3 regions of the Lysinibacillus sp. FSL L8-0126 genome follow, and region 2 is predicted to be linked to each of the others. Evidence: riboswitches for the same ligand, from Rfam matches in the RefSeq annotation. Region 2 holds a riboswitch; each other region holds the start of a gene.
What was found. Region 2 has a riboswitch for S-adenosylmethionine ahead of MHI34_RS10195 (bifunctional homocysteine S-methyltransferase/methylenetetrahydrofolate reductase). Riboswitches for the same ligand answer to the same signal wherever they lie in the genome.
Positions count from the first base shown of each region.

Region 1: it holds a riboswitch for S-adenosylmethionine, as region 2 does, so the genes downstream of both, MHI34_RS12240 (methionine ABC transporter ATP-binding protein) here and MHI34_RS10195 (bifunctional homocysteine S-methyltransferase/methylenetetrahydrofolate reductase) in region 2, are expected to answer to the same signal.
Region 3: it holds a riboswitch for S-adenosylmethionine, as region 2 does, so the genes downstream of both, metK (methionine adenosyltransferase) here and MHI34_RS10195 (bifunctional homocysteine S-methyltransferase/methylenetetrahydrofolate reductase) in region 2, are expected to answer to the same signal.

Region 1 is NZ_CP152028.1:2,506,027-2,516,417, reverse strand. Features, by position in the region: gene MHI34_RS12270 (polysaccharide deacetylase family protein) at 1-909, opposite strand, end outside; gene MHI34_RS12265 (glycosyltransferase) at 906-2,777, opposite strand; gene MHI34_RS12260 (polysaccharide deacetylase family protein) at 2,774-4,204, opposite strand; gene MHI34_RS12255 (nucleotide sugar dehydrogenase) at 4,221-5,546, opposite strand; gene MHI34_RS12250 (MetQ/NlpA family ABC transporter substrate-binding protein) at 6,068-6,916, opposite strand; gene MHI34_RS12245 (methionine ABC transporter permease) at 6,987-7,655, opposite strand; gene MHI34_RS12240 (methionine ABC transporter ATP-binding protein) at 7,645-8,673, opposite strand; SAM riboswitch class I at 8,757-8,860, opposite strand; gene MHI34_RS12235 (thioredoxin family protein) at 8,917-9,228, opposite strand; gene MHI34_RS12230 (TOPRIM domain-containing protein) at 9,243-9,584, opposite strand; gene gcvH (glycine cleavage system protein GcvH) at 9,676-10,056, opposite strand; gene MHI34_RS12220 (arsenate reductase family protein) at 10,263-10,391, opposite strand, start outside.
Region 2 is NZ_CP152028.1:2,084,056-2,094,446, forward strand. Features, by position in the region: gene MHI34_RS10165 (DUF2653 family protein) at 1-36, opposite strand, end outside; gene MHI34_RS10170 (hypothetical protein) at 24-494, opposite strand; gene MHI34_RS10175 (YdcF family protein) at 679-1,695, shown strand; gene MHI34_RS10180 (tetratricopeptide repeat protein) at 1,768-3,054, shown strand; gene MHI34_RS10185 (globin-coupled sensor protein) at 3,681-4,973, shown strand; gene MHI34_RS10190 (protoporphyrinogen oxidase) at 5,206-6,600, shown strand; SAM riboswitch class I at 6,700-6,800, shown strand; gene MHI34_RS10195 (bifunctional homocysteine S-methyltransferase/methylenetetrahydrofolate reductase) at 6,892-8,739, shown strand; gene metH (methionine synthase) at 8,732-10,391, shown strand, end outside.
Region 3 is NZ_CP152028.1:2,633,315-2,643,705, reverse strand. Features, by position in the region: gene MHI34_RS13080 (alpha/beta hydrolase) at 1-775, opposite strand, end outside; gene MHI34_RS13075 (gamma carbonic anhydrase family protein) at 910-1,422, shown strand; gene metK (methionine adenosyltransferase) at 1,600-2,796, opposite strand; SAM riboswitch class I at 3,054-3,172, opposite strand; gene pckA (phosphoenolpyruvate carboxykinase (ATP)) at 3,562-5,148, shown strand; gene MHI34_RS13060 (alpha/beta hydrolase) at 5,234-6,190, shown strand; gene MHI34_RS13055 (prolyl oligopeptidase family serine peptidase) at 6,288-7,064, opposite strand; gene MHI34_RS13050 (NUDIX domain-containing protein) at 7,048-7,515, opposite strand; gene MHI34_RS13045 (aminopeptidase) at 7,752-8,675, opposite strand; gene MHI34_RS13040 (IclR family transcriptional regulator) at 8,687-9,448, opposite strand; gene MHI34_RS13035 (ArgE/DapE family deacylase) at 9,584-10,391, opposite strand, start outside.

The DNA of each region.
Region 1 (10,391 bases), 420 kb from region 2:
TGCCTCTCGATCATTATAGGCACCTAACTCTAAATTGAAGTGCATACGAAACTTGTCTTTAATTTCCTTATCATTGACATGCTGAACAAGTGGGTCCATATTGTTATACAGTGAGTTGGCATGCATAATTGCATAGGCTTTCGGCACTTCGCCAAACTCCTGTTGATAGATTTCCTCCATCAATGTGTAATCCTTGCGAATGCGTTTTTCCATCTCTAATCGTGTTTCACTTGGAATCATATATTGATTTCGAATAAAGTCCATTAAATAGTGGTTATAGTATTCTATCGTTGTTTTATTTGGTACATTATTTTCATCAATCACACCAAGAGACTGTCCCTTATCATTAAAAATATTAATATAGGTTAGCCTATATCCATTAGATCCTAGCTCCCAATAACCGCTTCGTTCCATTAGCTTTAAATCTTTAGGCTTTAAAAATTTATTGTCTCGCGTATCCATTTTATTAGCATACGTAAACATCGTCGCCTTATAATTTAATTTTTCCATAATATTTTGAGCAAAAATACTGGAGTCTGTTCGTCCATCCTCAAACGATAAATACAATGCTTTTTCTGGCAATGGTTTATCTTTTTGATAAAAATCTAAAATATCCTGTTGCGTAATGGTTTGATAACCTTGCTTTTCTAGCAATGTTAATTGTTCTTCTAAATTCTTTTTGGACACATATTTAGGTGAATCATTTCTACTCACACCGAAATAGGAAAGGGCAATAAAGCCCTCTTTATTGTTTAATGGTACCGTTTCAGCTGTTCGTTTCTCTGTTAAAAATACAGCTTTTATTAAAATAACAGCTAACAAAACTACAATGATTAATTGCACGATTGAACGGATGATTTTTCGACGATTTTTTTTTGCTGGCTGGAGTTCTATATTTCTCTCATTCATTCCTTCTCACCCATTTTTCTAATTTTTAACATCGAAAATCGGGATTTTCGTAATTTTTGCTTTTCCATTTTCTTTTCTTTCGCGAGAATGTCCTGAGGTGTCTCCCTTGTCCCCCATGTAGATTTCCAAAACGTCACCCAAGCAACTGGCATCTGCCAAAGCAAAATAAATTCATAATAGAGAACAAAGATAAAGCCAAATCCCCATAATTTACTTTTTCTAAAGAATAAATGAGCCAAACTCATTAGCATGGCCATTAGTAGTAAGCCAATTAAAAAAGTGGTTGGAAAAATACCATACATCAGTGGTACATAAATTAAGTTATAAACAACGACAATTGGTGCAGCAATCGGCACAATTAAACCAATAATGAAGAAAAGGAACATAAACGGTTCTTTTTTCCACATAAATAAAAATGCTCGTAATGATTCTCTTAGCCAAGAGCGTTTCCATCTCATTTGCTGTGATAAAAAAACTTTTGTGTCAGAGGGTACGATCGTTGAGCAAATGGCATTGTCCTGATAACCTGTTCGATGCGTTTTCAAAATATAGTTAGTCATACTGCGATCATCACCAAATGTCGCTGGCTGACCAAGAAATTTTTGATTGAGCCAGGCCTTTTCATTTTTTAAAATAAGCTCTTTTCGATAACATGCTAATGGCCCAGATAAGCAAGTAACCGTATCAAACCATGATTCAGCCGCTTTCATAATGCGGAAGGCGATATAATAACGGACCGTTTGTAATTTCGTTAGAGCATTCGTAAATTTATTTTCAACCTCAGTTCGGCCAGCTACACCGCCCATTTTAGGATCTTGAAATGGCTGTACTAAATTGCGGATTGCATGTGGCTCTAAAAAGCTATCTGAATCCACAAAAACAACTAAATCATGCTTTGCTTGATGAACACCAGCTACTAACGCTTCCCGTTTCCCTCCATTTTGTGGCAGCTTATAAAACTGTAAGCGATCATTTGTCCTAAAACGCTGGCCCTCTTGATGAATAAGGTCAATCATGTCCTTTGCCTTTTCTTCCGTACGATCTGTTGAACAATCATCCACAACAATGACTTCTAATTTATCTACTGGATAATATTGATTGATACAGCTTGAAATTGTGCGATGAATCCATTCTTCCTCATTAAACACGGGGATAATAATCGATACACCTGGTTCAAACTTCGGATTGATTGGTACATTCTTATAGAAAATACCAAATATATATCTACTTAGTAGAAACGTAGCCGCAATAATACTATATAAATATAAAAATTTATTAAACCTAAAGTAAATCACACTTTCGGCTCGCATTAACATGACAATAAGTGATACAACCAATAAAAATAAACTGGCCATAAAAATAGAAATGCCCCAACGTTTTTTTGTCATATATTCATTCAAAGGCTGTAAAAATTCACAGGCAACGTAATACTGGATTTGTCCATCTACCTCTTTCGTAAAAAAACGTTTAACCTTAGCCTTTAACTTTACTTTAGCTTCATAGCCCTCAGGCATCGCTCCACCTGGTATTGTAAAATTCATTGTTAAAATTTCATCGATGAGTAAATGATGGGGCTGATTCGTGTAAACAAGGATACCTGTTACTGAAATATCCTCCGCATAGTATTTGTCTGAACTCACTTGACGTCGTGCTCGTTTAATTTGCACCTCAAAATGAGTTTCATAGCGTAAGCTTAGTTGTTGGAGTCGATAAATTTCATTCACATCGGCAGGATCAATTTCATCTTTCTGGTAGGATGCGCCACGCCGATTGACAAGGCTCCGTACATTTTCGGGATCAGGAATATTTGATAAAATCCGACGATCAGAGCGTGGTATGGTTAAAACCTCTTTTTTCGTTTTCATCATTCATTCACATCCCTATTTGAATCTTCTTCAATCCAAGTCGACATTTTACTAAAGCTGTAACCATCTTGTTGCAGCTTTTCAATGATGAGTGGCAGTGCTTCCACCGTATTAGTTCCATCTAAAATGTGCATGACAATGACCTTTCCTGGCCCGACCCTAGACATCACTCGATCATAAATGTCTTGTGCTGTATACTCTAAATTCCAATCAAAAGAAGCTATATCATACATAGCAATCGTTTTAATGCCCGCAGCAGTGATGATTTTGGCTGTTCGCTCATCCATTATGCCTTGTGCTGGTCTAAAATAGAGTAGAGGTGGCTCTTGTAGCGCATAGGTCAAAGCCCTATGTGCTTTTACTAAATCATCCTGTAAATCTTCGGGTGTCATTTTCGTAACATCTAGATGGTAATAGGAATGACTGGCTACCTCATGACCTTCCTCTACAATCATCTTTGCTAATTGTGGATTTTTCTCCACGCCACTACCGATTAAGAAAAAGGTGCTTTTGATTTCATATTTACGTAAAATATCCAACACTTCTTTTACTCTTTTTTCATGTGCCCAGTCATCAAAAGTAATCGCAATCTCCTTTTTAGTCGTCTCTTTCCGATAATATAAATTCGGCTTGACCTGCTCATAATTTAAATTGGGGCTAACAGCATCATAACCAGCTATCTCTTCTACAGACTTTGTTAAATAGCGCTCATCTAATAAATCACTTAAAGTAGTAAAGGTATACTCCCGTTCATTCGCTAATTGGGCTAATAAAGGAATGGCATCCATAATAGCAGGGTTAATGTATGTGTTGAGATGAATAATAGAGCCCCTATCAATATATTGGCCGATATAGTCGATCAATTCCTGAGCACTTTGCATTTTTCGATCAAGTGGATTAATAGATAATCCAATAACGGCCTTCATATTTAGTGCTGCTGCTGCTAAGCGCATATTATCGGTAACATCACCTGAGCGACTGCGAACAAATTGTGGTGTATAACCTAAATGCTCTTTAAAAATTTGATTGGTTAAAACGATTTCTTCATACGTTTGGTCATAATCTAAAGTTGATACATCTGGAAATGTCAATGTACCATTTTGCACCTCATGTCCCCTTTTTAATATTTCTTTAACAAGCTCTGGCTCCTGAGCAACACGCATCCCCTCTAGAAAAAAGGTTGCTTTCATATTCGATTCATCTAATTTTGTCAGTAGTAACTCCATCGTTTCATTATCTGCGAAGCCATTAAATGTTAAGGCAACCTTTGGCACAACTATATTGGCATGACTGATTAAGTCACTCATAGTACCATCAGATTTTTTGACGTCTATGGTAGAATCAACTGGGTGAATCGTTTCTTTAGGAGCAGATTGACAGCCTGCTAACAACAGTAGAATGAGCAGACCACATAGTTTAAGTTGTTTCATTTCCCATGAATTCTCCTTATAATTTGTAATAATTTTTATTTTTAAACAGAAAATGGGTATTTCGTGTATCAAAAATTAAAGAAGCCTGTTGGTCAATTAAAGAGTAATCAATATCCGAATGATTCGTTAAAATTAATACTGCATCTGCCTGTTGGATTATTTCTACTGTTAGTAGGTCCGTCTTGACAAGAGCTTGCTCTACAGAAAAGGTTTCAATAAAAGGATCGATAATCTTTAACTGACACTGATTCTCTAGTAGTTGTTGAATAACACGAAGTGCTGGAGATTCACGTGAATCATTTATATTGGGCTTATAAGTAACGCCAATGACAACAATGTTTGCCTTACACAGCTCTTTACTTTGTAGACGTAAGTAGTTTTCTAATCTGTTCACAACAAAATGGGGCATGGAATCATTGACTTTATCTGCCGCTTCAATTAGCGTTGCTGAGATTCCGTGTTGTTGTCCTGCCCACAATAAGTATTTAGGATCGACTGGAATACAATGCCCTCCTACTCCTGGTCCAGGTGTAAATGGCATAAAACCATATGGCTTTGTAGAAGCTGCATGAATGACTTCCCAAATATCGATATCCATTTTGTAGCAAATCTGACTTAACTCGTTGACAAGGGCAATATTAATTTGACGAAATGTATTTTCCAGCAATTTCTCCATCTCAGCCACTCTTGGGCTTGAAACAGGACAAACATTGGTATGAATGACTGTTTCATAAAAGATCTTTGATACTTCTAAGCATGCTGCAGTTATTCCACCAACCACTTTAGGCGTATTTGATACGGAAAAGTTGATATTTCCTGGATCCACACGTTCTGGTGAATAGGCTAAAAATAAATTTTGACCAATCACAAAACCATAGTTTTCTAAAATAGGCTGGACAATTTCTTCTGTTGTCCCAGGATACGTTGTGCTTTCAAGAATAACTAACCCATTCGTCTTGATATATTGTCCGATGGTATGTGTTGCTTCTTTTATATATGAAATATCGGGAGTTCCTTCTGCAGTAGTAGGTGTAGGCACACAAATCATAACGACATCCACTTGTGAAAGCTTAGAAAAATCATTCGTTGGCTCAAATTGATTACTCTTTATCATTTGCTGTATATTTTCTTTAGGTAGATCAGCGATATAACTATGACCATTTTGTAACTGCATGATTTTATCTTGGTTTTTATCAAAGCCTATTACCTGAAACCCACTTTGAACCATTTCCACTGCAAATGGTAACCCTACATAGCCAAGTCCAATAACCCCAATTGTAGCTTTTTTTGTGTGGATTTTTTTTGATAAAGCTTTGCTTAATGATGTCGTTTCAATTGTCATAAAAAATTACTCCTTTATCTAATCTAGTAGTCCATTGTCATCGTTCTTTTCGTTACAGCTTCGTTTGACCATAGTTATTCATGGCAAGCATTCTGCAAAGTAATTTGTCACTTCTCATCATCGTACTGTACAGACTCCTTTCATCGCTACATACTTACGTATGATTTTTCTAGTCAAAATAGATTAAAAAAATAAATTTAACTCAAAAAAACTTCATCAACATTTATATAGTACTAATTATAACTAAACAATTTCTAAACAATCATAAAATATACTCATAAACACCTACATTTTATGTAATTTAATAATATTTGTGCAATAATGTTCATCCTATTTAACAAATAATTTCAGAATTACTTTCTAACTCTAAAAAAATCAACACTAAATTATGTTAATTATTGGTAAATCAACATTTTTTAATAATTGCAATAAAAATAACCCCCTCAAGTACCATTAATAAGCGATACTTGAGGGGGCTAATAAAAAAGTAAGTGAGTTAGATCACTCACTTACCCTTTGAATTATTGTACTGGTACTACTGCACCTTTCCATTCTTCTAAAATGAAGTCTTGGATTTCTTTAGAAGTTAATACTTCTAATAATTTTTTAATTTCTGGTCTTGTTTCGTCGCCTGCACGTACTGCGATGATATTCACATACGGAGATTCTTTGTCTTCAAGAGAAATAGCATCTTCGATTGGATTTAAACCATTATCGATCGCAAAGTTAGAGTTGATAAGTACTGCATCGCCCTCATCATTTTCATACATTTGTACAAGCATTTCTGGTGCAGTATTCGCATCAAATTTAAAGTTTTTAGGATTTTCTTCAATATCCTTTATTTCTGCTGCCGTTTTATCAATACCTTCTTTTAATTTAATTAAGCCTTTAGCTTCCAGTAATGATAGCATACGACCGTGGTCTGATACTGAGTTAGAAAGTAAGATTGTTGCGCCTTCAGGCAGATCTTCTAAAGTTTTATATTTTTTTGAGTAAATACCGATTGGTTCAATATGAACGCCACCAGCATTCACGAAATCATAGCCATTATCTTTAATTTGTAACTCCAAGTATGGAATATGTTGGAAATAGTTTGCATCAAGTGTTTTTGAATCTAGATCTTGGTTTGGAAGAACATAATCTGTATAAGTTTCAATTTCAAGGTCGATGCCTTCTTTAGCTAAAATTGGTTTTGCTTTATCTAGGATGACTGCGTGTGGTGTATTAGAAGCACCTACTTTTAATGTTACATTGTCTTTACTATCTGTTTGATCAGATGCTGAATTGGCATCTTCCTTTTTATCTGTACCACAAGCTGCTAATGCTAGTACAAGTATAGATAAAAATAATCCTGCTAATAACTTTTTCATTTATGACACTCCCTTTTATTTGTTTCAAATATGTTAGCGGTTAGAACCGGAATAACCTCTTTTAGTCTTACTAACGTTTATCGATCTTCACCGTTATGAGATCACCAATCCATTGAATGATAAATACAACTACTAAGATCAGAATAGTTGCCATTAATGTTACATCTTGGCGGTTTCGTTGGAAGCCGTCTAGGAAAGCTAAGTTACCAAGACCACCTGCACCGATAATCCCTGCCATTGCAGTATAACCAACGAGGGCAACAGCCGTTACAGTAATCCCTGAAATTAGTGCTGGTAAAGATTCAGGGATCAGTACTTTCCAAATAATTGTGGATGTTTTTGCCCCCATTGAACGGGCTGCTTCAATGACACCTTTATCTATTTCACGTAACGCAATCAATACCATACGAGCGTAGAACGGGGCTGCACCAATAATTAGAGCAGGTAATGCCGCATTTGCTCCCCGAATCGTACCAAGTAAGAATTTCGTAAATGGAATTAATAAAATAATTAACACGATAAATGGGATGGAGCGGAAAATATTAACGATTGAACCCGTTAAAAAGTTAACCATTTTATTAGCCCATAGCTGATTAGGGCTTGTTAAAAATAGAACGATCCCAATGACTAACCCAAGAATAAATGTGACAACTGTAGAAATTGCCGTCATGTACAATGTTTCATACATAGCTTGCCACATATTTTCCCAGTCTACGTTTGGAAAAAGATTAGTTAGCATTTGCGATCACCTCCGTTTGTACTTCGACTGTATTTAAATAACGAAGGGCTTCAGCCACATTTGTTTTCGAGCCATCAATTTGCACAATCAGTGTACCGTATGCACCGTTTTTCGTTTGCGAAATATTACCATGAACAATGCTTACTTCTACATCAAATTGTTTCACAAGATGTGAGATAACCGGCTGCTCGGTCTTTTCACCAACAAAAATCAGTTTGACAAGTTGTCCAGTTGGATAATTTGTTTTGATTTGTGCCACCGTATCCTGTGTTTCCTTTGTATCCGTAATCTGAGATACGAATTTTTTAGTAATAGCCGCTTGTGGTGCTTGGAAAACTTGCAATACCTCACCACGTTCCACTATTTCGCCTGCCTCCATGACCGCTACACGATGACAAATTTTGCGGATGACATGCATTTCATGGGTAATCAAAACGATTGTTAAGCCTAAACGTTCATTGATATCAACGAGTAAATCAAGAATGGCATCCGTCGTTTCAGGATCGAGTGCGGAAGTCGCCTCATCACATAGTAAAACCTCTGGATTATTCGCTAATGCACGGGCAATCCCTACACGCTGCTTTTGTCCACCAGAAAGCTGGGATGGATATGCCCTGTCACGTCCCTCTAGACCAACAAGTGCAATTAATTCCTTTACTCGTGCTTCACGTTGAGCCTTTGAAACACCTGCTATTTCTAGAGGAAATGCAATATTTTCGGCAACTGTTCTAGACCAAAGTAAATTGAAATGTTGGAAAATCATACTTACCTTTTGTCTAGCTGCTCTAAGCTTTTGCCCTTTAATCGATGAAAATTCTTGACTGTTCACCGTTACTGTTCCTGTTGTCGGTTTCTCTAAACCGTTTAATAAACGAATCATGGTACTCTTACCAGCGCCACTATAGCCGATAATGCCAAAAATTTCACCTTTATTGATGGTAAGGTTGACGTCTTTGACTGCCGTTAATTCGCCATTTGCTGTTTTGTACTTCTTCGTAATATTTTGAAGCTGGATCATAGCGAATACTCCTTTTCTCATATAGAAAACCCCTTCACTCACAGACAAGTAGAAGGGGTCACGTATAATAACGTTAAACCGTTCTCTCATCTTTCAAAGAAAAATCTTTGAGTGATTTGGCACCTTTTCACTTTGTGATGGTTGCCGGGCTTCATAGGGCACTTCCCTCCGCCACTCTTTATAAGAGTTCGATATATTTAATGTTTTAGTAATATATTTGATACTTTACCACGCTAGTAAAGTTCAGTCAATTGATTTTTTTAACAATTCGTATAAAAATGGTACGGATTGAAAAGCATAAATCTTATCTGTCACTTTTCCGCCATCACTAACAAGTAAACACGGAACACTTTCAATTTGATGCTCAACAGCAACATGCTCTAAAAAATTTATATTCGCTTTACCTATTGGTAGCTGTGGCAGTAATTGTTCAATAATGGCCATCATTTTAGATGCCACTGCACACGTTCCACACATCGGTGTATATAAATAAAATGCAGCTTTCTGTCCCGACTGTTTAGCCGTTTCCCACTGCTCTTTTGACCATTCTTCCATTTCCTCACGCAACCTTACAAAATATATTCATTATGGATTGAAAAATGTGCACGCAGTAATATCATCGCTAACACTTTTCTTGGTGTCGTCTCTACTTCCTTATAGGTTGGCATTGTACGTAAATGCTCTGCCTCTGGATAATGTCTGTCCATTAATGCACGCAGCTTATCGCCTGAAGTATCTGCATCAAAAAAAGTAAATAGCTCACAGCTCTCATAGGGATCGAGCAGCTCTTCTAATTGATGCACACCAATTGTACCATTCGTACATAGTATTGTAACATTCTCATTTAAAATTGGCTCAATTTGTAGCTTATCTGAGCGTCCTTCTACTATTAAGCATTTTCCCTCGAACATTACGCCACCTCCATTTAGACATACCCACTTATAAGTCATTATATAACAAAAAACGCCGGTAGTTTCCGACGTTTTTCGATTATAGCTTGTCTTATTCAGCGATCATTTCTTCGTATTGCTCTGCTGTCATTAGTTTTTCAACTTCTGATGCATCAGCAGGCTCCACAACGATCATCCATGCTTTTTCATATGGTGATTCATTAACGAATTCTGGGCTATCTTCTAAATCTGCATTTACTTCAACTACAGTACCTGAGATTGGTGCATACAATTCAGAAACAGTTTTAACTGATTCTACGCTACCGAATGGATCATCTGTTTTGATTTCGTCGCCAACTTGTGGAAGCTCAACGAAAACGATATCTCCTAATTCAGATTGTGCGAAGTGAGTAATACCAATACGTACTTTTCCATCTTCTGTTTTTACCCATTCATGTTCTTCAGAATAACGTAAGTCTTTAGGTGTGCTCATGCAAAAAACCCCTCCATAAATATGTAATATATTCACTTTCAGTGTGCCATACTTCTCCTATAAAAACAAGATTCAATTACGTGCCAGCTTAATTGCAGTCCACAATTTTTTCAAGTTACTTGAAATACATCTCTGTTAAAAATTTGTGACATCTGCCGGTGACTTTATCTCGGTTAGAAGAGTCGTTCGATCCTGTTTAAATACGGCTATTTCCAAGTTTGCTCAAAATCTGATTCTTTAAACCCTAGCGTTACTTTTTGGCCATCCGTTACGATTGGACGTTTGATTAACATCCCATCAGAAGCAAGTAGCTCCAGCTGCTCATCTTCAGTCAT
Region 2 (10,391 bases):
ATTAATAATATCTTGTTCGTTGATTATTTGTGCCATTGTGCTTCCTCTTTGCGCTTCTTCTCTTTAAACATATTCATAATCTTAACCACAAGCATCACGATAACGGCAATTGCAGCTACATTAATGAGTAGACCTAAAATATTGCCAAGAATCCCCATGCCACTAAATAGACTGCCGAATAATAAACCAGCTAGACCACCAAGCATTAAGCCTTTCATTAGACCGCCAGAGAAAAAGCCACCTTTTTTAGTAGTATCTACTTTATTAGTAGAGGATGAGTTGTTTTTATTTGTTGTTGCATTATTTTGATCTTTAGAAGTATCCTTAGATTTTTGGATATTCGAGCTATTATTGTTGTTGTTGTTAGTGAAGCCTTTTTTACCTGATTTATAGGATTTAGCTTCTGCCGTTGGCGTATCCGAAATGAATAATGTTGCACCAACAGTCGAAAATATCAGTGTCGCTGCAAAAAGAGCGGCAAGAATTTTTTTCATTACTTACATTCCTCCAATATAATTTTGAATTTGGTCATAAACTAGTTCTTATATAGTAATATTACATGAACTATATTAAAAAATAAAACAAACGCCTTCAATAATTGAGCTATATCATCAAATTTGAACAAGTAGTGACAAATGCCATGATTGTGAAAATTCTGCAATAGAAAGGAGTGAAACGATGCTACTAACTTTAACACTTTTCACCACATTATTTCTCGTGTTGTACTTAACAGAAAAAAGGCGCTTTCTCAATGCGGTAGCACTAGGTTTAATAGGGATATATATGATAAGAGCGTTCATTATGCACTATCCATTATTGCTGCCAAATGATCAGGGGATTATTTCAGAAATGGGGATATTTATTATATTGGGAAGCTTTCCAAGCATTATGTTTATTTTATCAATCGCAATGTTTTTCAATAGTAAAGTATTATTAGAGAAGGAAGGGCGTAAAGTACGTAATTTAATGTTAGCCATTCTCGGACTAAGTTTTGTTATTATGATGATATGGTATGTTTTCGTCATTTTTATCCAAATAGAAAATATACTTTGGCATATTCTTTTCTTCTATGCGTTTTTGGTTTTTGGCTATACAATGTTTTTATACACAAGTGTCCTTGCCTATGCAATACTGTATCATTTTACACCCATACGCTATGAACCAAATTATATTATTGTATTGGGCTCAGGGTTAATTGGGGATAAAGTGCCCCCACTTTTAGCAAGTCGTTTAGATGAGGCAGTAAAGCAGTATAAAAAGTATGGGGAGAGAGCTTTTATTATTGTCTCTGGTGGTCAAGGCAATGACGAAAAGCTAACCGAGGCATATGCCATGAAACAATACTTAATAGATGTACATCATCTTCCCACTGACAAGATGTTGCTCGAAGATCAATCGACCAATACAGAACAAAATATGGTCTTTTCCAAAAAAATAATGGACCATCATGCGCAGGGAGAAAAATATCGTTCGCTATTTGTGACCAATAATTTCCATGTATTTCGTGCAAGTATTTATGCTAAGAAAGCAAAGCTAGATGCAGAAGGAATTGGCTCAAAGACAGCCTTTTACTATGTTCCCAATGCATTTACACGAGAATTTATAGGCTTATTAGATATGTATAAATGGGCCCATATTACAGTTTTTTTAATCATTACGCTATTCGTTGGCTTATTATTGAGAGCATATGTGTAACCAAATTTCAACTGTCTTCCATATAATAGTGGCAAGGCAGTTTTTTTACATAGTGTGCAAGGGAGGAAAATAATGTACGAGCAAATGTTAGCCAAGCGAAATAAAGAAAGAATTGATTCCCTACAAAATCTGACACAGTCAGAAAATACATGGTTTGCTCAAAATATAAAATTACTTACATTCACGGAAGTTACCCTAACAGCCTTGCAAAAAATATTGTATCAAATAGTGCGAGGGCTATTGAAAGAACAGCAACAACGGCATTTACAAATTATCCATTCAGAACAATCTCAGTCCATACAGGAGAATGTTTTAACATTGTTAGCGGAATATGACGATGTCTTGCGTGATGCCATTCCCGAATCTATCTATATCCTTGTTTGGCAAATTTCTTCGTTAGAAAAGCTAGCAAGCCGTATAGCAGTAGTTGATGATGTACTTGATATTGTGGAGTGGTACTTCCGTCATCAAGATGAACAGCCCCCTATTTTAGATGAAGAGGATTTAGATCATGAAGTCATTATTGATTTATATAAAGAAGCAGTTGAAGAACAAGACGCAGATGCACAATATCAATTGGGAGAATACTACAACGCTAGAGAAGGTGAACATTTTCAACCTGAAAAATCATTGAAATGGTTTGAATTAGCAGCGCTTCAGAATCATGCAGATGCTCAATACGTACTAGGGAATTTTTACTTTGAGGGGATTGGTGTGGAAGAAAATGATTCCCTTGCTTTTTCATACTATGAAAAAGCAGCTTTACAGGGGCATGCGGATGCCGCCAATAATTTAGCGGATATGTATTTCAATGGGGAAGGCGTACCGCAAGATTTTATATTAGCAAAACAATGGTTCGACTATGCTGCTAAAAAAAATGTGGCAGAGGCGATGTTTACGTTAGGAATTATATACGAGCAGGGACTGGGTGTCGAAGCAGATGTAGAAGCAGCCTTCAATGCCTACAAAAAATCAGCAGAGCTAGGTTATGTCGAAGCGCAATATCGGCTTGGTGGAATATATTTAGAGGGACGCTTGGGTCAAACAAAGGAGGTAAACCGTGGCCTCTTTTGGTATGAAAGAGCTGCTGAACAATATCATGTAGATGCCTTTTATGATTTGGGCTATATATGGAGTAATGGACTAACTGGTATACGCAATATCGAAAAAGGTATTCATTGGTTTAAACAGGCTGCAATTCAAGGAGATGCGGATGCTAAGCTACAACTAGGGCATATTTACAATAAAGGTGAAGGAATTGCTAGAAACCTGAAAGAAGCCATCAAGTGGTATGGCCTCGCAGCGGATGCTGGTGTTGCAGAAGCTTCTAAAATATTACAGGAACTTAAAGGATTGTAAATTTTGTGTGAAAAAATATAGTTTATTTGAATTATTTATTTGTCATGCATTTATAAAACTTTTGATTTAAAATGGGTTGTATTTTTAGGTATATGGATGCTCTCGTGGAGAGGGTAAAAAATATTGATATAGTGATATTTAAAGAAGATTAATAAAAAAGGATAAGAAAAATAAAAAAAATAGGCATAATAAACAAGAAAACGGGTAAAAAAGCTACCAAATAATATTGTGGTAGCTTTTTTCTTATGCATTACCATTAATTTTAAGATAGGGACTTTTGGTGTGGTATATGTAAAAAAACGGAATCGATAAGATTGACAGCAATTTATAAAATGATTAATGTAAATGAGTGATTTTGAAATAAAGCATACGTAAATAAGTCTACTGTTAGTCATGTACTGACTAGGTCTGCTTGCTGAGCGGGAATATTTTTTATGTGATTGTACAAAGAGGTACTCGACATGCTTTTGGAGGAAGTGTGCCAGACAGAAAGAGTATTAGCCCATAGCATAATAGCTAATCTGTTTTTATCGGGGTATTTTTTCTTGTATCAATCAATATGTTAAAAAAGGGATTTGGTGTTTCTCAGCCTGCTGAAAGTAAACGGAATGAAAGAGGGAAGATGTGTGATTTTTCAAAAACAGAGAAAGACGAAGGTATTGGATTTACAGCAATATACAGTAAAAATGGATTTGTCTACTCGCCAATCAATGGTGAAACAAATTGAAATGCTGAATCTAACGAAGCAAGACTTACAATATTTAAAAGCTTTCCAGCCATATGTTATGGACAATGTAGATCACATCGTAAACCGTTTTTACAACATGATAGGAACAGAGCATCATTTGGTAGATATTATTAGTCATCATAGTTCTGTAGACAGACTTAAAGTAACACTACGGCAGCATATTATTGAAATGTTTAACGGAACCATTGATGAGGTGTATTACCAAAGACGAGTAAAAATTGCAAAGGTACATGTTCATATTGGGCTTAGAACCCAATGGTATATTTGCGCATTCCAAGATTTATCCATATCATTTATTGATTTAGTCGAAAAAAATATAGAGCACCCCCAAGATCAATTTAATACGATCAGGGCCATATCGAAAATTTGTAATTTCGAGCAGCAGCTCGTTTTGGAGGCTTTTGAAAACACTGTAGAACAAATGAAAGAAAAAATGATGCATGAGAAAGAAGCTATTGAACGACAAATTGTTGATTCTTCCGAAGCACTTGCCACAATTTCTCAGGAAACAAATAATTCATTTTGCTGCTTAAGCAAGCAATCTGACGAAATTAAACAATTGGCTAAAAAATCACTTGATGTCTCAACACTGGCTGAAAATCAAGCACTTGAAGGTCGTGAACGTTTAAAAAATCAATCACAAAATATGCTTAATATTATTCATTCACTTCATGATATAGAAGAAAATATTGAACAATTATCGGATATGTCTAGGGAAATGGAGACAATCATGAATGTGGTTACTAATATTGCTAATCAAACCAATCTGTTGGCATTGAATGCTGCAATTGAAGCGGCGCGTGCTGGAGAAGCGGGCAAAGGCTTTAGTGTAGTGGCTGATGAGGTGCGTAAATTATCTATTCAAACGAAGGATTCGGTTACTTCGGTGGCATTGTTATTGAAAAAAACGAGTGAACGGACAGAGAAATTAGAGCATTCTCTGGCAAATATTCAAGATGAAGTGGCGTCAGGTGAGGAAAACATGTTACAAACTGAAGGTCAATTTACAAGCATATTGGGAGCCATGACAGAAGCAAAGGATCAAAACGACTGTATGGCAACGAAAATACAAGCAATCGTCGGGATATTAAACGAGTTAGGGACATCATTTACAGAAGTAACGAATTCAGCAGAAAACTTAGCGAGCTTTTCCCAAAATCTAAAAGGATAGACTACTAAATTAACGTTTATGTTTCCGTATTTTTTAGACATATTAAACACTATAGTACCTATAAATATGTGTATTTTTTGTAAACCTTGAAATGGAAATTCCATATGATTAAGCTAGAGCTATCTCACAGATGAGGTAGCTCTATTTTTGCTAAATTTGTAAAGGGTTTAACGTAATTTTCAATGAAAATAAGTTTATACTGTAGGAAGAACTAAAAATAGGGGCGGTTACTATGAAAACAGTTGTTGTATTAGGTGGCGGTATTACAGGATTATGCACAATGCATTATTTACAACGTCAAGTGAAGGAAAATAATGTAGATGTGCGTCTAGTGCTTGTAGAAAAAAATACATATTTAGGGGGCAAATTATATTCAACACATGAGCAAGGTTTTATTATGGAAACAGGTGCTGACTCGATTGTAGCTCGTCATAAAGGTGTTATGGAGCTTGTACAGGAGCTTGATTTTGAGGAGAATCTAGTTTACAACGAAACAGGTATTTCCTATATTTATACGAATAATGAATTACATGCCATTCCGGCAGATTCTACTTTTGGAATACCAATGAGTTTGGCATCCTTGGAGCAAAGCACATTGATTACAGAGCAAGGTAAACAAGATGCATTAAAAGATTTGACTTTACCAAACAAAGACTTCACAAAGGAAAGTTCAATTGGAGAGTTTTTAACTTATTATTTAGGGGAAGAGCTTGTAAAAAATCAAATTGCACCCGTTCTTGCAGGTGTTTATTCAGGTGATTTACACCAGCTTTCGATTGCCTCTACTTTACCGTACTTGATTGACTATAAGAACGAGTATGGAAGTATCATAAAAGGCTTTGATGCGAATCGTGAGCAATTTGCTAAAGCAGCCAATAAAAAGTTTATATCGTTCAAAAACGGTTTATCTTCTCTAATTGATCGTCTCGAACAAACATTAACCGATGTAGAGATCATCAAGGGTGTCGCAACTGTCAATGTTCAAAAGCAAGAAAACCACTATTCAATTGCCTTAGCTAATGGTGAAAGCATCGAGACAGATTATGTCGTTTTAGCACTGCCGAATGAGGCTGTTCAAGGCCTACTACAGGATGAATCATTAAACAGTTATTTTGACCAATTTACGACAGCTTCAGCAATTACGATCTATTTAGGTTTTGATGTACCAGACTCTAGATTGCCAGCAGATGGAACGGGCTATATTGTCTCACATAATTCTGACGTTACATGTAATGCTGCAACTTGGACAAGTCGTAAATGGAGGCATACATCAAGAGATCATAAATTACTTGTGCGACTCTTTTATAAAAGCATCAATCCAGCATATGAGCAACTCCATGCCATGTCTGACGAAGAATTAGCAGCGGTTGCTTTAGAGGATGTGCGCAAGAGCCTAGGAATAGAGGAACAGCCAACAGTTATTAATGTCACAAAATGGATTGATCAAATGCCAAAATATGATCTAGCTCACCGTGAAGCATTACAAGGTTTAGTTCAAGAATTACAAGAAAACTATCCTAATCTATCCATCGCAGGTTGTTCATACTTTGGGGTAGGGATTGGTGCTTGTATTCAAAATGGGAAGAAAATCGGTGAGGAGCTTGCAAAGGAACTAGCCAATTTCTAAGCTTTTAAGTGAAAAATATCTTTGTTATGTGAAATAGTCTTGACTCATTCGTCAGTAAACGATATGATTCTTTTAATTATTTAAAAAATTCATACTACATTCTTATCAAGAGAAGCAGAGGGACTGGCCCATTGAAGCTTCAGCAACCAACTTTTTTGTCAGGTGCTAAATCCAGAAGACCATTGAGTCGAAGATGAGAAGGAAAAAACAATGATGAGTCATTAAAGCCTTCTTTTTTTTATAAAAGAAGGCTTTTTATTATACAGAGATATAGGAAGAGAGGCTAGTTTAATGAGATTGCTTGAAAGGTTAAAAACGCATGTATTGACGGCAGATGGCGCAATAGGCACAGTACTTTATGGCTATGGTTTGGAGTATTGTCATGAGGAAATGAATGTACAGAAACCTGAGTTAATTGAAAAGATTCATAGAGAATATATTGCAGCTGGTGCTGATATCATCCAAACGAATACGTATGGTGCAAATGCCATTAAATTAGCTCGCTATGGATTAGAATCGCGTGTCCAACAATTTAATGAAGCAGCGATTACAATCGCAAAGCGAGCTGCGGCAGATGGAGGTCAGTTTGTCTTAGGGACAATTGGTGGTATTCGTGGTATTCGTAAAAGTGATGCAACGTTAGATGAAATCTTAGCAACTATTGAGGAGCAAGCGAGTGTTTTACTTGCTGGGAATCCAGACGGCCTTTTACTCGAAACCTATTATGATTTTGAAGAATTAACAGCTACCTTAAAGATGCTACGGACAAAGACAAAATTACCGATTATTGCGCAAGTTTCCATGCACGAACCTGGTGTTTTACAAAACGGTATGTCTTTAAATAACGCCCTGCATGAGCTAGAAAAACTTGGTGCGGATATTGTGGGTGTCAATTGTCGTTTAGGTCCACACCATACCATTCAGGCGTTTGAAGGTGTAGAACTTCCTGATAAGGCATTTATGTCGGCTTATCCGAATGCTTCACTCCTTGACTTAGAAGATGGTCGTGTCGTTTATGAGTCAGAAGCTGAATATTTTGGTCGAGCGGCTGTGGAATTACGTGATCAAGGGGTACGCTTAATTGGAGGCTGTTGTGGTACGACACCGAAGCATATAGCAGCAGCGAAGAAGTATTTAGAAGAGTTATCACCAGTTCATGAAAAGTATGCCAAACCGGAGAAGATTCAAATTGTTCGTGAAGCAGAGCCAACGAAGTATGAACCTCTTCATGAAAAAGTAAAGCGCGAACGCTCTGTCATTGTAGAGCTAGATACACCTAGACATCTAGAAATTGATGGTTTTTTGGAAGGGGCAAAACAATTGTATGATGCAGGAGCAGATGTCGTCATGATGGCAGACAATTCTCTGGCTTCTCCACGTATTAGCAATATTGCTATGGGTGCATTGTTGAAGAGTACTAATGGTGTACGTCCTCTAACACATATTACATGCCGAGATCGTAATTTAATCGGTCTACAATCACATTTAATGGGGTTAAATGCATTAGGAATTCATGATGTGTTAGCTGTTACTGGTGATCCAACAAAAGTTGGGGACTTCCCAGGTGCCACAAGTGTTTATGATGTCTCATCAATGGAGCTGATCCAATTAATTAAGCAGTTAAATCAAGGCATTTCCTTCTCAGGTAAACCACTTCGTAAAAAAGCAAATTTTTCAGTAGCTGCTGCATTTAATCCAAATGTCCGTGTATTAGATCGTGCTGTGGCACGCTTAGAGAAGAAAATTGAGTATGGAGCAGACTACTTTATTTCACAGCCAGTATATACGAAGGAAAAAATTGTGGAAATTTATGAGGCAACCAAGCATTTGCAAGCACCTATTTATATTGGTATTATGCCCGTTACAAGTTATAAAAGTGCTGAATTCTTACATCATGAGGTGCCAGGCATAAAATTATCTGAAGATGCCTTAACAAGAATGAAGGCCTGTGGTGAAGATAAAGAACGTGCAACATTTGAGGGGATTGCCATTGCGAAGGAATTAGTTGAGGTGGCTGCACAGTATTTCAATGGCATTTACCTTATCACTCCATTTTTACGTTATGATGTGACATTAGAGTTGATGAAATATATTGAGCAATTGGATGAACAGAAAAAAGGGGTAAGTATACATGGCTAAGCACTTGATTGAAAAGCAACTAGAGAAACGTATTTTAATTCTTGATGGCGCAATGGGAACAATGCTACAAAACGAAAACTTATCCGCTGAGGATTTTGGCGGGGAGGAGCTTGATGGCTGTAATGAAAATCTTGTGCTTACTAGACCTGATGTAATTAAGGAAATTCACCATAAATATTTAGAGGCAGGCGCAGATATTATTTGTACGAATACTTTTGGCGGGACACCTCTTGTGTTAAATGAATATGATCTTGGCGCAAAAGCGGAAGAAATTAATAAACGTGCCGTCGAAATTGCTCGTCAAGCAGTGGATAACTTTTCAACATCAGATTGGCCACGCTTTGTTGCTGGCGCAATGGGTCCAACAACAAAAACATTATCCGTAACTGGCGGTATTACATTTGATGAGCTAGAGGAAAACTTTTATGTACAGGCGAAGGCGTTAATTGAGGCAGGAGCAGACGTCCTTTTACTAGAAACTAGTCAGGATATGTTAAACGTAAAAGCAGGTACTCTAGGTGTAGCACGTGCTTTCGCGGCAACTGGCAAAGAACTACCCGTCATGATTTCAGGAACAATTGAACCGATGGGTACAACACTCGCAGGGCAAACGATTGATGCTTTTTATATTTCTATTGAACATATTAAACCACTATCCGTTGGCTTAAACTGTGCGACTGGACCAGAGTTTATGACGGATCATATTCGTTCATTAGCAGAGCTTTCCACAGGCTATATTAGCTGTTATCCGAATGCAGGCTTGCCGGATGAAGAAGGTTGCTATCATGAATCACCAGAATCTTTATCACAAAAATTAAAAGGCTTTGCAGAAAAGGGCTGGCTTAATATTGTAGGTGGATGTTGTGGGACGACTCCAGCTCATATCACAGCTATCCGTGAGGTTTTAAAAGATGAAAAACCACGCCAAATACCAGAGAAAACACATGGTCATGCGGTATCAGGAATCGAACCATTATTGTATGACGATTCTATGCGTCCATTATTTATTGGTGAAAGAACGAATGTTATAGGCTCTCGTAAATTTAAGAATTTAATCATTGATGGGAAGTTTGAAGAAGCTGCAGAAATTGCACGTGCGCAAGTAAAAAATGGTGCACATGTTATTGATATTTGTTTAGCCAACCCTGATCGTGATGAATTAGCTGATATGCGTGGTTTTATGCAGGAGGTTGTGAAAAAGGTTAAGGTTCCTCTTGTAATCGACTCGACAGATGAAAAGGTCATTGAGGAAGCATTAAAATTTTCTCAAGGAAAAGCCATCATTAACTCTATAAATCTAGAAGATGGTGAAGAACGATTTGATGCAGTAATGCCACTCGTAAAGAAGTATGGAGCCTCATTGGTAGTTGGAACCATTGATGAAATAGGAATGGCTGTTGATCGTCATCGCAAGCTTGAAATTGCCGAACGTTCCTATAAATTATTAACTGAAAAATGGGGACTTGCACCGGAGGATATCATTTTCGACCCGTTGATGTTCCCTGTAGGGACTGGTGATGAGCAGTATATTGGATCGGCTCTAGAAACAATTGAAGGAATTCGACTAATTAAAGAAAAGATGCCACAGACATTAACTGTACTGGGTGTAAGTAATATTTCATTTGGCTTACCACCAGTTGGCCGTGAAGTAC
Region 3 (10,391 bases), 550 kb from region 2:
CATTATTAATAAAATCACGAATATACATAAAAATCTCTTCTCGTTCTACTTCGTGAAATAAATTGTGATAGCAATTTGCCCATTCTTTAAATTGAAACTCTGTAAACTCTTGTTGATGGAGCCAATTTCGAGTTTGTCGTGTTTCCGTAATTTTATCTTTCTCAGCTGTCATAATGAGCATAGGCATATTCGGAAATTCACCTTTTGGAAGCATCACTAAATTTTTCATCATCTGCTGAAGCTCTCGATACCATTTCACTGAAACGACTGACATGAATGGTACCTCATCTTTCATTTCGTCCCTACCTTCAACATTGCGTGTAAGGTTCTCATATGAAATATTGTGAGTCATTTTAACATTTGCAGTCAATGCACTTAGACTCGTTAAAGCATTTGATAATTTACCTGGTAAAAGCTTTAATTGCAGCCACGGTGATGTCAAAATAATCCCTGCACATTCATATTGCTTCTTTTGCATTGTGTGAAGAACTAACGTTGCTCCAAGCCCATGTCCTATTACAAAAGTTGGTAAATTATATGAAAAAGCATTCTCAATCAGATTTCTTGTATATTTATTGTACAATTTGAAGTCCTCATCATGGACACGAGCAAACCTTGCATTCACGCCATGATTAGGTAAATCTCCCATGACTATGTGGAAGCCTTCCAATCTTAATTTCTCTATCAGCCATGCATACCATCGGTGATTTTCATATGCACCATGAACTATAGCAATCACAGCCTTTGCTTGTCCTTCAGCTTCCCATTTCCACATTCACATAGTCCTCCTAAAAAATAATTACACATTGATTATATCGAAATAAATAGCTCATTTTAATTTTATATTTCCATAAAGTTGCGTATTTGATACGATAATACTACATTATAGAAAGAATTGAGGCGATTTTCATGATTTATCCATTTAAAGATAAAATGCCAAAGATCGATCCATCTGTCTTCATTGCTGATTACGCAACTGTTACGGGCGACGTAACAATTGGTGCTGAAACAACCATTTGGTTTAATACGGTCATTCGTGGTGATGTTTCCCCAACCATTATTGGGAAACGTGTCAGTATCCAAGATCTTTGTTGCTTACATCAAAGCCCAAAATTTCCGCTAATTATTGAAGATGAGGTAACAGTTGGACACCAAGTCACTTTACATAGCTGTACAATTCGCAAAAATGCTTTAATTGGTATGGGCTCCATTATATTAGACGGGGCAGAGATTGGAGAGGGTGCATTTATTGGGGCAGGAAGCCTAGTACCTCCTGGTAAAGTCATTCCTCCGAATAGTTTAGCATTAGGTCGTCCGGCAAAAGTAGTCCGTGAATTAAATGCAGAAGATAAAGAGGATATGGAACGTATCGTGCGCGAATATGCAGAAAAAGGACAATATTATAAATCCCTTCAGAAGTAAACAATATACACAAAAATTCAATATTAACGAAAAAAATACCTCGCATTTCCGTGTAACCAAAATGTTCACGGATCGTAGCGAGGGATTTTTTGTAAAACAAAGGGGACAATATTGCCCCTTTCCTTTTTAATACATTAGAATAATTTTCTAATGTCTTCATTACTTTAGCTCAATAGTTTATAGATGTGCCTTTTCTCGTAGAGCATCTGCTTTATCGATTTGTTCCCATGGTACATTTAAATCTGTACGACCAAAATGACCATAAGCTGCCGTTTGTTTATAAATCGGACGACGTAAATCTAGCATTTTAATAATACCTGCTGGACGTAAATCAAATAGCTCACGTACCCACTCTACGATTGCGCTTTCTTTCACTTTACCTGTACCAAATGTGTCAACCGCAATGGAAACTGGTTGAGCCACACCAATCGCATAGGCAAGTTGTACCTCAGCGCGTTCTGCCAAGCCAGCTGCTACAATGTTTTTTGCTACATAACGTGCCGCATAAGCCGCTGAACGGTCTACCTTTGTTGCATCCTTACCAGAGAATGCGCCACCACCGTGACGTGCATAACCACCGTATGTATCAACAATGATTTTACGTCCTGTTAAACCAGCGTCCCCTTTAGGTCCACCGATAACAAAACGGCCAGTCGGGTTAATAAAGTATTTCGTGTTTGCATCTAATAATTCACTTGGCACAACGGGTGCAATAACAAATTCTTTCAGATCAGCTTGAATTTGTTCAAGTGTTGCTTCTTCATCATGTTGTGTTGAAATAACAATTGTATCCACTCGCACAGGTACATTATTGTCATCATATTCAATCGTTACTTGTGTTTTTCCATCAGGACGTAAATACGCTAATTCACCTGATTTACGAACTTCTGTTAATCGGCGTGCTAATTTATGTGCTAAGCTGATTGGCAATGGCATTAGTTCAGGTGTTTCATTACATGCATAACCAAACATTAGACCTTGGTCACCAGCACCAATTGCTTCAATATCAGCATCTGTCATAGAGCCTTCACGAGCCTCTAAAGCTTGGTCAACACCTTGTGCAATATCAGGCGATTGTTCGCCAATAGCTACAAGCACCGCTAGATTTTCAGCATCAAAGCCATATTTACCACGTGTATAGCCAATTTCTGCTACAGTATCACGAACGATACCTTTAATATCAACGTAAGTAGAAGTAGTTATTTCTCCTGCTACTAATACTAATCCTGTTGTGACAGTTGTTTCACACGCTACACGTGCATTTGGATCTTCTGCTAAAATAGCATCTAAAATGGCATCCGAGATTTGATCACAAATCTTATCTGGATGTCCTTCTGTTACACTCTCTGATGTAAACAGTCGACGGTTTGTCATTTGGTTTTCCTCCTATTACTCTTACAAAAAGTAGTTGTGTATGAATACGGTACTCATTACCCATGTCAAGTCCGCTCCTAAGGATTGAACTCTCAAGCCGTTACTGCTGCTTTTAACACGAGGATTTCGAAAGATCTGTCATTATAATAAGGAAAGAACTACATATACTTACCTTTACATTCTTTTTTAGCAATAAAAAAATCCTTTACTCACGTTACTGCACATGAGGAAAGGAATAATGACTTCGTAACCTTTCACTCTTATCGTTCAAGGGATGTTCCCTTGCATCAGGTTGGCACCAACGCATGCTGTGAAATAAAACATGCAGGTTGCCGGGTTTCACAGGGCCTGACCCTCCACCAGCTCGGGATAAGAGTATCCGTTCATTTTCATGTTACTGAAAAGGTTGAACGTTGTCAAATATTTTCTTATGTATTACTGTATAGAAAGGAAGGAACTGATTACACAAAAACTTTTCATACTTGGATGATGATGTAAATAGAAGCAAATTAATCCCTACAACATACCTAGCTACTTGTGGTAACATATGTGTGGCTCAATTTTTGCGCCTAATTACAGTAGGATTGATCGGATTCTACTCGAAAAACATTATTTTTTGTCAGTTTATTGAAAAGTGATAAAAACTCTAAAATAATTTCTTAATTAGTATAGATTATTTAAGCAATTGTGTTATACTATTTTTGAAATTAAGAAAAAATCCCTCTAAATCAAGGGAATACTATAAAAAAGGATGGTATTTAATCGATGAATTCAGTAGAAATTGCAAACGAACTGAAGGAATTATTAAACGGCGGTAACATTAATGTTCAACTTTCAGTACCACAATTAGCAGAAAAAGCTACATCTCGTGGTGAAGCAATGTTAACAGTAGATGGCGCAGTTCGTGCAGAAACTGGCAAATACACTGGTCGTTCACCTAAAGATAAATATACGGTAGAAGAAGAAAGCACAAAAGATCAAATTGACTGGGGTAAAGTCAACCAACCGATTTCTTCTGAAGTGTTCGATAACTTATATGTAAAAGTAATAAAATATTTAAAAGAACGTGACGAGTTATTCGTATTTAAAGGCTTCGCAGGTGCTGACAAAGATTCACAATTAAGCATCCAAGTAATTAATGAATACGCTTGGCACAACCTTTTTGCTCATCAATTATTTATCCGTCCAACTGAAGAAGAATTAGCTTCTCATGTTGCAGACTTCACTGTCATCTCTGCTCCTAACTTTAAAGCAGACCCTGCAGTTGATGGTACTGCTTCTGAAACTTTCATCATAGTATCACTTGAAAAGAAAATGATCTTAATCGGTGGTACTGAATATGCTGGTGAAATGAAAAAATCTATTTTTGGTATCATGAACTACTTATTACCACAGCAAGGTATCCTTTCAATGCACTGTTCAGCAAACGTTGGTGAAGCTGGCGATGTGGCATTATTCTTCGGTCTATCTGGTACTGGTAAAACGACATTATCCGCTGATCCAGATCGTAAGCTAATTGGTGACGATGAACACGGCTGGTCTGATAATGGTGTATTCAACATTGAGGGTGGCTGCTATGCAAAAACAATCAACCTTTCTGCTGAGAAAGAACCAGAAATCTACAATGCAATCCGCTTCGGTTCTGTTTTAGAAAACGTAGCTGTTGATCCAGAAACTCGTATTTGTGACTATGATGATGGTTCATTAACAGAAAATACACGTGTAGCTTATCCAATCCAATACATCGAAAATATTGTTGATCCTTCTGTTGCAGGTCATCCAAAAACAATCATCTTCCTAACAGCTGATGCGTTTGGCGTATTACCTCCAATCAGTAAATTAACAAAAGAGCAAGCAATGTATCACTTCCTAAGCGGTTTCACTTCTAAGCTTGCTGGAACTGAACGCGGTGTAACAGAGCCAGAACCAGTATTCTCTACTTGCTTCGGTTCTCCATTCCTTCCACTTCCAGCAACAGTGTACGCAGAAATGTTAGGTCAAAAAATTGACGAGCATGGTGCACAAGTATTCCTAGTGAACACTGGTTGGACTGGTGGCGAATATGGTACAGGTAGCCGTATGAAGCTGTCTTACACACGCACAATGGTACGTGCAGCAATCGACGGAAAATTAACAAATGTTGAAACGACACAAGATGCTGTCTTCGGTTTACACATTCCAACAGCAGTTGAAGGTGTACCGTCAGAAGTGTTAAATCCTCGTGAAGCATGGGCAGATAAAGCTGCATATGATGCGAAAGCTGCTGAACTTGCAGGCTTATTCAACGAAAACTTCAAGAAATTCTCAAACGTTTCTGATGCCATTACTACACTTGGTGGCCCATTAAAATAACGACTAGACACAAGAATCAAAGGGAACGAATTCATTCGTTCTCTTTTTCTTTACCTTGAAGGTAGCTAGTATTAGGGAGATACATATGACAAAAAAATATAAAATACTATTTTCTATTCTTATAATGTTGTTAGCTTTATTTGTTGGCGCTGGTTTTTTTGCAGGAAATTACTTTTATAATCTGGCATTAAATCCTGACACTGATAAAACAGCAGTGCTAGATGCACCTCATAATGTAATAGCTGTCAATCCTCAGGAAGCTAAAGAGAAAGAAACAACTGAGCAATGGTTTCATAAGCAATATGAAGATGCTTCGCTTCAATCCTATGATTCGCTAAAGCTCCATGCTTACTCTATCCAAAATGATCACCCCACTGACAAATGGGCTATCATCTTTCATGGCTATTCAAGCGAAGGCGCACAAATGACAAAGTATGCTAAACATTTTTATGATATGGGCTATCATGTACTTATTCCAGATGCGAGAGGCCATGGTAAAAGTGAAGGAGATTATATTGGCATGGGCTGGCATGATCGTTTTGATGTTGTTTCATGGGTCAATCACATTGTCAGCTTAAATGAGAGCGCTGAAATTGTTCTTTATGGTGTTTCGATGGGTGGAGCCACTGTCATGATGGCTTCAGGAGAGAATTTACCAACAAACGTTAAAGCAATCATTGAGGATTGTGGCTATTCTTCAGTATGGGATGAATTTTCCTATCAGTTGAAAGCAATCTTTCACTTACCTGCATTTCCAATCATGCATTTCTCTTCTGTAGTGACGAAACTAAAAGCAGGCTATACATTAGGTGAAGCGAGTGCAGTTGAACAAGTGGCAAAATCGAAGACACCCATGTTGTTTATTCATGGAGACAACGATACGTTCGTTCCATCTACCATGTTGAATGAAGTATATGAAGCGGCAAATGTACCAAAGCAAAAGTTGATTGTTGAGGGAGCTGGGCATGGTGGCGCAGAAAGTGTTGCAAGCGCGCTTTACTGGGCTACCATACAACAATTTTTAGAAAGTAACATGAAATAATCATCACCCCTTTATTGCCCCCTACTCCTTAGCATAGCTATCTTGCCTGAAGTGGATAGCTATTCTAAGGAAGGGGGTATTTTTTTTCATCATTTATTTATTGCTGTTTCATCCATTCACAAAGGGCACGGACGGTTTCACGATTTTTTGCTGGTGGGTATTGATGTGCATGGTCTGGATCATACCAGGTTTCGTATGATTTATTCGCATCTTCTAAAAAAAAGGCTAGTTGTCTGGCATGTTCGATATCTACATTTTCATCACGATAGCCATGTATGATTAATACAGGCGCAGTGATCTGCTCTATCTCGAAAAGTGGGGTTCGCGCATCATATGCTTCTGGTACACGATTCGGTGTTCCGCCAATTACACGCTTCATCATTCTGCGCATATCCGTACGTTCCCAATAAGTGGCTGTTGCGTCCGAAACACCTGCCCATGTGACGACCGAGGTAATATCCTTTCTTAAAATGGCTGTCCAAAGAGCCATAATTCCCCCACGAGAAAAACCAAAAACATGTATATTGTCATTACAATATTGCTTGAGAACATCTACGGCATAAACAGCATCATAACGGTCTGCTCCTGCAAACTCATCACGGCCTTCTCCACCACGATTTCCACGATAGTATGGGGCAAAAACGATAAAGCCCTGTGCAGCAAATTGGGCAATACGTGAAGGTCTTACCATCCCAATGCTTTGCATGCCCCCTCTTAAATATAAAAAACCATCATATGTACCTTCTGCCTTTGGCTCTGCTAATAATCCTTTTATACGTAAGCCCTGTGATAGATAGGTTATTTCTGTTAGTCGTATGGCTGGATTCGGTGAGGGATAGGCACGTTTTTCCACAATTTCACCATTGTATGTCACGGTCTTTCAACTCCTCCAGCATTTTCTTCATACCCTCATCCTTCATATGAAAGCTTAAATTAGGATGATGAGCAAATTCTTCATCCGTTAGCCAAAGCATACCCGATGTTTCTAAATCAAATTCAATGTCCTCCTGCGTTAAAAATTGTGCAGTAAAAACAGATTTACAAAACACAATGGCATCATGAACGGCATATTCTGCGAACCATTGGAGATTTTTCACACGGACACCCGTCTCTTCGAAAACTTCCCGAATAGCCGCCTCCTCTAAAGTTTCACCTTGCTCTAATTTGCCCCCTGGCACCTCTACACCACGTCGTTTATGAATAGTACATAGCCATTTATTTTCATGCTTTAACAAAACAAGGACGTGCTTTGGCTCGACTTCAAATTCCCCTCTTGAAAAACTCAAATCTACTTGTAGACCATGTAAATCTGTAAATGTTAGCATATTTTCAACCTCACGTTCTTTCTTGATGACCAATAGAAGCTATACCTATTCTTTGCTCCTATTTTATGGACAGGATCTACTGTTGGTTCCTAGTTTAACGGAATGCTAGATGCAAAATGTTTCCTTTCCTCTAGCTTATCTATGTTAACTATAGTGTAATCCTACAAAGACAAGCAACTGTAAACTATAGTGAGGTAAAGCAAAAAAGCGTGCTTCATATGAAGACACGCTTTTCCTTAGATGACTTGCTGACCATCGAAATAGACAGTGGGGTTTTTCACAACGCAATCAATATGGACATCAGCCATATTTGCTCCACCGAATGGCTTATTACTACCAAATGCAATATGGATTGTCCCATACACCTTCTCATCCTCTAGTATATTACCACATAGGATGGCACTTTTATTCGCTCCGATGCCAAACTCTGCAATGATTCTACCATTTCCTTCACCAAGTAAAGCAAGTAATTGAGGACCATCAGGACCGATTGCCTCCTCTAAACGACCATTCGTGATTTTTAATAATAATGGCTCCTTTAAAACACCTATATTAGCAATCGAACCATCCACTAAAATCTCTCCATTCGCAGATGTTTCTAGTGGTGCAATATAAGATTCTCCAGAAGGGATATTTCCATGCTCTCCAGCTTGGCGTATAACACCTGTAGAACGAATTCCCAAACGATTTTCTACACTAAACGTTAATGTATGCCCGTCTTTGTCAATGCGAATATTTTTTGCTGCATCAAGTAAATGAACATATTTTCCTACCATATCTTCTATTTCCTGTGCATCTGCATGTAGCGCACCTTGCTCTAGCATATCCATTGTAACACCTGGCATTGTCGCCACTCGGCCACCCTGTTCACAGGCGTTTTTACGAGCAGCTGTATGTGTTAATGAGTGCGAGGTAATACAAAGCGTGACATCGACATTCGTCATCAGCGTCGAAACAGCTTGGATTGGCTCCTGTCCAGATTTATCTAATAGCGGCATTACCATTAACATTGTCTTCGCTGTAATAGATTGCCCAGCTTTATAAAAGATTTGCGCAATATCTTGCTTATGAATATCTGTTAAGATTAACAGTGTTTCAGATGATTGAACATTTAGATTACCTTTTAGTATAGTAAGTGCAATATCATGTAAATGTTGCATAATAAAACTCCTTAATTAAAATTCAAATGATATCTACGAATAATTCCTTCTATTTCATTTCTCGCCTCTTTTAATGGTTCTAAAACTTCTGGAACACGTTGTTCCGTAAAACGATAGATTGGTCCAGAAACAGTAATGGAGGCTACGACCTGATCTTCACTATTGAATATGGGCATGGCAAGTGCCAGTACATCAACAGAATATTCACTGTTACTGAGTGCATAACCACACGCACGAATTTTTTCCAGCTCTGCTCGTATTTCATTAGCATCTGTCATCGTATTATTCGTATAGGCTGTTAAAGGCTCGTCAATCACCTTGGCAATTTGCTCTTCATTTAGAAAAGCAAGCATCGAACGATAGGATGCCCCTACATAAAGTGGGGATCTACTTCCTCTTGAAACAGTAAATTTCACCTTATTAACAGGTTCGGCTTTTAGTAATGTTAACGCTTCCAGTCCATTCAGTACAGTAAAAATAGCTGTTTCGCCTGTGACATCTTTTAATTTCTCAAGAACCGGCATACATAGCTGATCTATGTTTAATGAATCATACATATTCATACCAATCTCCCATAAAGCAATACCGAGTGAGTATTTTTTTGTTACAGGATCTTTTGTAATAAACCCATTATTTTCAAAGGTTTCAAGAATGCGATATAAATTTGTATGATTCATATTCATCGCCATTGCTAACTCTCTTCCACCCCATATGGGCTTTTCTTTTGTAAACATTTTTAAAACCGCAATTGATAAATTTAACGTCTTTAGCATATCTCTCATCCTTTTGATCTATTTATCTGTACAAACGGCTGCAAATCTTTCTCTTAAAGGGGGAAATAAGCGACAGATTTAGCAGCCGTCAGCACCTGATATCACTTTATCAAAAGTAAGAGAGTAGCTAATCTCTTACTTTTGATATAGGAAATCAACAGCAGCAGTAATATATACTTTTGCACAGCGTACGATATCCTCAACACGCACTTTTTCATTGTAACCATGAATACTTGGTAAATAGGCTGGGCCGTACTGCAATACAGGAATATTATATTGTCTGAAATGTCGAGCATCACTACTTGCCCATTGCATAACACCATATGCCTCTTGCCCTGTTACAAATGAAATATTTTCCACAATGGATTGGCATACAGGATTTTCGGCAGGCGTATAATTTGCTACACTTTTGAAGCCAAAACGTTTGATTGAATAATCAATAGCCAAACCATCTAGTTTATGTTTCAAAATTTCTGTTACTTCTTCTTGTGTAATACCGAATGGTAAGCGACAATCGACCTGAACCTTGCAATAATCTGGGATTACGTTGGACTTCGTACCTCCCTCAATTGTACCAATATTTACAGTAATTTTCTCTAAAACTTCTTGATATTTCAAACGATCTTTTTCCACCTCTCGCATGTATTTTTTAGATACCTCGATAAGTGGCAGTACCTCTTCTGGGATCGTAATTTCCAAATCCCATAGTGTACGAATCTCTTGAATAGCTCGAATGGCATCGACAATAGCATTTCTCCCAGCTAAAGGTGATAGGCTTCCATGTCCAGGTTCCCCACGAACCTCTAATTCAAACCAATAAGAACCCTTTTGCCCAATGGTTGGATTTAGCGGTGAAGAAGGCTCAGCGATTAAGCAACCATCTCCTTGCACAAAACCTCGCTCTAACAACCACGGAACACCAAATTCGCCGCCTGTTTCTTCA